2 linked regions of the Chelatococcus sp. YT9 genome follow. The protein of the gene in region 1 binds, or shares a complex with, the protein of each later gene. Links are inferred from orthologs where the notes say so. Each region holds a gene or a part of one and is shown on either strand. Other genes may lie near its edges. The genes, in order: rpsG and tig.

The links.
Region 2: the proteins of rpsG (region 1) and tig are in contact, whole or in part, in a crystal structure (PDB 3GTY), measured with the Thermotoga maritima proteins. The link is inferred for Chelatococcus sp. YT9 from one-to-one orthologs. Residues at the interface, in WP_004081843.1 of Thermotoga maritima: Lys34, Lys52, Lys55, Glu59, Arg62, Gln63, Glu66, Asn67, Lys69, Val71, Arg95, Ala109, Lys110, Lys111, Gly112, Arg113, Pro114, Glu117, Glu121, Ile124, Ala125, Tyr127, Asn128, Asn129, Thr130, Gly131, Lys135, Asp139, Arg142, Met143; in WP_004081061.1 of Thermotoga maritima: Glu122, Val124, Val129, Leu130, Tyr133, Glu188, Gly259, Ile262, Tyr263, Glu266, Ser270, Glu273, Gln274, Glu277, Arg308, Gln311, Ile312, Ser315, Tyr316, Glu325, Arg329, Arg336, Leu363, Phe366, Trp367, Arg373, Leu377, Arg381, Leu384, Glu387.

The regions. Positions count from the first base shown.
Region 1 is NZ_JAHBRW010000001.1:2,850,699-2,854,003, forward strand. The notes cover bases 1-2,992. They hold rpsG (30S ribosomal protein S7), read left to right. Parts: upstream 1-1,257; coding sequence 1,258-1,728; downstream 1,729-2,992. Other genes in these bases: rpoC (DNA-directed RNA polymerase subunit beta'), read left to right, coding at 1-304; rpsL (30S ribosomal protein S12), read left to right, coding at 808-1,179; fusA (elongation factor G), read left to right, coding at 1,759-2,992. Also shown: more of fusA, read left to right, coding at 2,993-3,305.
Region 2 is NZ_JAHBRW010000001.1:4,135,188-4,138,383, reverse strand. The notes cover bases 1-2,883. They hold tig (trigger factor), read left to right. Parts: upstream 1-665; coding sequence 666-2,102; downstream 2,103-2,883. Other genes in these bases: KIO76_RS19090 (ATP-dependent Clp protease proteolytic subunit), read left to right, coding at 2,281-2,883; KIO76_RS19105 (multicopper oxidase family protein), read right to left, coding at 1-266. Outside these bases: more of KIO76_RS19090, read left to right, coding at 2,884-2,904; ATP-dependent Clp protease ATP-binding subunit ClpX, read left to right, coding at 3,144-3,196. UniProt on the Bacillus subtilis protein: Involved in protein export. Acts as a chaperone by maintaining the newly synthesized protein in an open conformation. Functions as a peptidyl-prolyl cis-trans isomerase.

The sequences.
Region 1 (3,305 bases):
TGCTGCAGGCACCCCTGTCCTTCTCGGAATCACCAAGGCGAGCCTGCAGACCAGGTCCTTCATCTCGGCGGCTTCGTTCCAGGAGACCACCCGCGTTCTCACTGAGGCGGCGGTCAATGGTAAGGCCGACGCGCTCGAGGGCTTGAAGGAAAATGTGATCGTCGGTTCGCTGATTCCGGCGGGTACTGGTGCCTTGGCAACACGCCTGCGTGAGATTGCGCAGCGTCGCGACGATCTCATCCTGGCCCAGCGGGTCTCGGAGAATCAGGCGGTGGTTCGGCCGGAACTGCCGGCTGCCGAGTAAAGGAGACGTATCCGCTGTTCCGCCGGAACGCGGATATCCTAAGTGGCTGGAAGGGCGCCGTGGATTCACGGCGCTCTTTCTCATTGGACAGACTACCGGCAACTTGGCTGCCGCAGGTGCGCTTTGCGGGGCAAAACAGGTAATTTTCTGTTGACGCGCAGGGCCTGTGAGTCTAAAAGCACCCCACTCAGGCAGGCAGTAGGCGCTCGCTGATCGGAACGACTCGTTCGACGTATGGGCCCTAAACGCTGCTAATTTAGCACCAACTGACTGCCGGCGAAGCTGGTGGAGTTAGACCTGGGGCAAGATCGCGTTGCGAAGGCGACGTGGTCCTCTGCATGCGCTTCGCGCCTTAAGCTTAACAGGCTCAGGGCGCGAGTTGTTGTGCGTGGTTTTTAGTTTTGTGCTGATGCACGGTGAATTGGTGCTTGTCCTCCCTTGGAGTTGGCGGCGCCGAACAGGGCCAAAGGTCGTTACGGCGGCCGAAGCGAGAGAACGAGAGCATGCCGACGATCAACCAGTTGATCAGCAAGCCGCGGGTGGCGCCCAAGAGCCGTAACAAGGTTCCTGCGCTGGAGGCTTGCCCTCAGAAGCGCGGCGTTTGCACGCGTGTTTACACGACCACGCCGAAGAAGCCGAACTCGGCTCTTCGTAAGGTCGCCAAGGTCCGGTTGACGAATGGCTTTGAGGTGATCGGCTACATTCCGGGTGAGGGGCATAACCTCCAGGAGCACTCGGTCGTGATGATCCGTGGCGGCCGCGTGAAGGACCTTCCGGGCGTTCGCTATCACATCCTGCGCGGTGTCCTCGATACCCAGGGCGTGAAGAACCGCAAGCAGCGCCGTTCGAAGTACGGCGCCAAGCGGCCGAAGTAATCGTACCGGTTTTGCCGGTTGAACAGGGGGCGCCTCGGGCTGCCCCGTTGACGAAATGCCAAGTTAAGGACGAGCGACATGTCCCGTCGTCACAGTGCCGAGAAGCGCGAGATCATTCCGGACCCGAAGTTCGGTGACATCGTCGTTACGAAGTTCATGAACTCGATCATGCGCGACGGCAAGAAGTCGGCCGCTGAAGCGATCGTCTATGGTGCGTTCGACATCATCGAGCAGAAGCTGAAGAGCGAACCGCTCGGCGTGTTCAAGCAGGCCCTCGAGAACGTGGCTCCGGCCATCGAGGTGCGTTCCCGCCGTGTCGGCGGTGCGACCTATCAGGTTCCGGTCGAGGTTCGCACGGACCGTCGTCAGGCGCTGGCCATCCGCTGGCTGATCCAGGCCGCCCGGTCGCGGAACGACAAGACCATGGTTGAGCGCCTTTCGTCTGAACTGATGGACGCCTCGAGCAATCGCGGCAGCGCCGTGAAAAAGCGCGAGGATACGCACCGGATGGCCGAGTCCAACCGTGCCTTCTCGCATTATCGCTGGTAACGAGCGCAAGCCGTCGAGGGAATAGCTGTTATGGCCCGCACCCACGCCATCGAAGACTACCGCAATTTCGGCATCATGGCCCACATTGATGCCGGAAAGACGACGACGACCGAGCGTATTCTGTTCTTCACCGGCAAGAACCATAAGATCGGCGAGACCCACGAGGGCGCCGCGACGATGGACTGGATGGCGCAGGAGCAGGAGCGCGGTATCACGATCACGTCGGCTGCGACCACGTGCTTCTGGCGCGGAAGCCGGCTGAACATCATCGATACCCCCGGCCACGTCGACTTCACCATTGAAGTCGAGCGTTCGCTGCGCGTGCTCGACGGCTGCGTATGCGTGCTGGACGGCAGCCAGGGCGTCGAGCCCCAGACCGAGACGGTATGGCGCCAGGCTGACAAGTACGACGTTCCTCGTATCGTGTTCGTCAACAAGATGGACAAGGTCGGCGCGGACCTCTTCAAATGCGTAGACTCGATCATCGATCGCGTCGCCGGCAAGCCCGTGTGCCTGCAGCTTCCGCTTGGCTCGGAAGGTGGTTTCTACGGCGTCGTTGATCTGATCAGCATGAAGGCGCTGGTTTGGGAGGGTGACTCCCTGAACCCGGTCGAGCAGGACATTCCCGCCGATCTCGCCGACAAGGCGAAGGACTATCGCACGCGCCTCATCGAAGCGTCGGTCGAGCTCGACGATGACGCGATGACCGCCTATCTCGACGGCCAGGAGCCGGATGCCGCAACGCTGCGCCGCCTCGTGCGTCTTGGCGTTCAGAAGCGCGCCTTCCATCCCGTGATGTGCGGTTCCGCCTTCAAGAACAAGGGCGTGCAGCCTCTTCTTGATGCGGTTGTCGACTATCTTCCGTCCCCGGTGGATCGTGGCGCGATCAAGGGCATCGATCCGCGGACCGAGGAGCCGCTGGAGCGGCTGCCGACGGATGCCGACCCCTTCTCCATGCTCGCCTTCAAGATCATGGACGATCCTTTCGTCGGTACCATCACGTTCTGCCGCGTCTATTCCGGTTCGGTCGAGGCGGGTGCCTCCATCATGAACTCGACGCGCGACAAGAAAGAGCGTGTCGGCCGCATGCTGCTGATGCACGCGAACAACCGCGAGGACATCAAGGAAGCTTTCGCTGGTGACATCGTGGCGCTGGCGGGCCTCAAGGAAGTGCGCACCGGCGATACGCTCTGCGATCCGCTGAAGCCCGCGATCCTCGAGAAGATGGAATTCCCTGAGCCGGTCATCGAGATCGCCATCGAGCCGAAGACCAAGACGGACCAGGAGAAGCTCGGCATCGCACTTTCCAAGCTTGCTGCCGAGGATCCCTCCTTCCGCGTTTCGACCGACAGCGAGTCCGGCCAGACCATTCTCAAGGGAATGGGCGAGCTTCATCTCGACATCAAGGTCGATATCCTGAGGCGCACCTACAAGGTCGATGCCAACATCGGCGCGCCGCAGGTCGCCTACCGTGAGAAGATCACGAAGAAGACCGAGATCGACTACACGCACAAGAAGCAGACCGGCGGTACAGGCCAGTTCGCTCGCGTGAAGTTCATCATCGAGCCGAATGAAAC
Region 2 (3,196 bases), 1.3 Mb from region 1 along the record:
GCCCCCGCGGGTTTGAGTTGCCAGGAGATCTCCTCGGCGCGCAGGCGCCGGGCGTTTCCAGTCTTGGCGACCCGTTCGGTGCCCGGCGTCGTCGGGGCTGGAACGGGGCGGGAGGTCTCTCCGGCATCCTCTGCATTGGCATCAACCGCATGCACGAGGACGGTCGCTGCCGCCAGCCCGCCCTGGAGAAGCCGCCTTCGCGTCACTCCCCGGATGGCGGCGGCGAACAGCGGCGCTTGCGTCGATTCTGAAGTCTGTGCCGGCATCGGACGTTTCCAAGGTTCACCCGGTGGGAATGTGCCACCATCTGGCACAAAGATTGACGAACTGCTTGAGAATTTCAGCATTTTCGCCGGTACTTCAACGCTCGGGCGTTTGGCTCAGACGAGGGCGGGCGCGGCAAGTACCCCTGGTGGACAAAGAGATGACATTTTTTTGCTGCAACCGGGCTTTGTCATGATATAGAGCCGCGTCCTGTTGGGCAGGCATGCTGCGGGGCCCGCGCGGGCGTGGCGGAACTGGTAGACGCGCTGGATTTAGGTTCCAGTGACGAAAGTCGTGGGGGTTCGAGTCCCTTCGCCCGCACCAAAGCCACATCGCTCCCCGTATCATCGCCTATCCTGAGGGGCCATCAGAAGCACACGAATTTTCGAGAAGCTGTGACAATGCAGGCGACGCAAACCCGGGCCGATGGTCTGAAACGCGAGTTCAAGGTGGTGGTTCCGGCCGCCGAGCTGGAGACCAAGCTGGCAGGCGAGCTGTCTGGCCTGAAGGACAGGGTCCGCATCAACGGCTTCCGTCCCGGCAAGGTCCCCATGGCGCATCTGCGCAAGCTGTATGGCCGCGCGGTCATGGCGGACGTCGTTCAGAACACCGTCAATGAAGCCAACCGCAAGATTATCGAGGACAATTCCCTCAAGCTTGCCAATGAGCCGAAGGTGACCCTCTCCGAGGATAAGGATGAGGTCGAGGCCGTCATGGAGGCCAAGGGCGACCTCGCCTATACGGTCGCGCTCGAGATCCTGCCGGCCTTCCAGCTCAAAGACCTGTCCGACGTCGCGATCACACGTGAGACAGCCGAGGTGACTGACGCCGAAGTGGATGAGGCTCTGGCGCGTATGGCGCGCCAGAACCGCGCATTCACCACCAAGGCCGAAGGCGAAGCCGCTGCCACCGGTGACCGGGTCACGATCGACTTCGTCGGCACCATCGACGGCGAGCCCTTCGAGGGCGGCTCCAGCGAGGGCGTCCAGGTCGAGATCGGCTCCGGCGGGTTCATCCCGGGCTTCGAAGAGCAACTCGTCGGCGCAAAGGCCGGCGATGACGTGACTGTGAACGCCACGTTCCCCGACGAATATCCTGCCAAGCAGCTGGCCGGCAAGGCGGCAAGCTTTGCCGTGAAGGTGAAGGAAGTGGCCTCTGCCGCCGAGGTGACGGTGGACGAGGACTTTGCAAAGGGCTTTGGCCTTGAGAGCCTGGATAAGCTCAAGGAAGCCGTCCGCGCAAGCATCGAGCGCGATTACACCGCGCAGTCCCGCCGCAAGGTGAAGAAGGTGCTGCTCGATGCCCTCGACGCGAAGTACGACTTCGAGCTGCCGCCTAGCCTTGTCGAGCAGGAGTTTGCGGGCGTGTGGCGTCAGGTCGAAAACGACATGAAGCAGACCGGCCGTACTTTTGCCGATGACGAGACGACCGAGGACGAGGCGAAGGCGGAATATCAGCGCATCGCCGAACGCCGTGTCCGTCTCGGCCTCGTGCTGGCGGAAATCGGTGAGCAGGCGGCGGTGAAGGTCTCCGACGACGAGGTCACGCAGGCTGTCGTCGAGCGCGCCCGCCAGTTCCCCGGTCAGGAAAAGCTGGTGTGGGACTATTACCGCAAGAACCCGCAGGCTCTGGCGGAGGTGCGTGCGCCGATCTTCGAGGAGAAGGTCGTCGACCATATCCTGACGCAGGTTGCCGTGACGGATAACGTCGTGTCCCGTGAGGCGCTTTTCGCCGATGAAGACAGCGAATCCGACGGCGAAGAGGGCAAGGGCGCCAAGGAGGAGGGCAAGGCCGCTCCGAAGAAAGCTTCGCGCGCCAAGAAGAAGGACAGCGCCTGACCTGTCCAGCGCTTGCGGATCCCGTCCGGAAGCATATCTGGTGTTGGCCGGCGCGAACCGGCCAACCTACGGTCGTTATGCAACAGGATGCGATCGGCTAAGGCGCGTGCCGCTCCCAACGACCATCTGTTAATGATCGCCATGGAATAATTCCGGTGATCAAGGAGACTGATCTGCCATGCGGGATCCGTTTGAGGTCTACAACAACACCCTCGTGCCGATGGTTGTCGAGCAATCGAACCGCGGTGAGCGCGCGTTCGATATTTACTCGCGGCTGCTGCGCGAGCGGATTATTTTTCTGACAGGTCCCGTCGAGGATTATTCAGCATCGCTGATCGTCGCGCAGCTCCTCTTCCTGGAGGGCGACAATCCGAAGAAGGAGATCTCCTTCTACATCAACTCGCCTGGCGGGGTGGTGACCTCGGGGCTGTCCATCTATGACACGATGCAGTTTATCCGTTGTCCCATTTCGACCCTCTGCGTCGGCCAGGCCGCGTCGATGGGGTCGCTGCTTCTGGCGGCGGGGGAGCCCGGACAGCGTTTTGCGTTGCCGAACGCGCGAATCATGGTGCACCAGCCATCAGGCGGATTTCAGGGCCAGGCAACAGATATCCTGATCCACGCCCGAGAGATTGAAGCGTTGCGCCGGCGTCTGAATGAAATTTATGTGAAGCACACCGGCCGGGATATCGCGGCGATCGAGCAGGCGCTTGAGCGTGACAATTTCATGACCGCGGACGCCGCGCGGGAGTTCGGTTTGATCGATCAGGTCCAGGTGAAGCGCGCGGATTCAGATGCCTGATTTCGGCCATGCGGCCGCCGTATGCGCTTTCAAAAGCAGAGATGTGGATATGCGGCAAGGTGTCCGCCTCCTATTGATCGCGCGGCGGCCTCATGTTTGCATGGGCTTTGGACCAGGTACGGCCTGATCGATTTCGGTAGTGCAGCGATAGGGCATTACCTTTTTTTAGATCCAGGCCTATATGAATGCTTGATGACGCCGGCGTCCTGTGCCCCGGCGGTACAGAGTGGAGACGGACCATGAGCAAGACAGGCGGTAGCGACTCCAAGAGCACGCTCTACTGCTCGTTCTG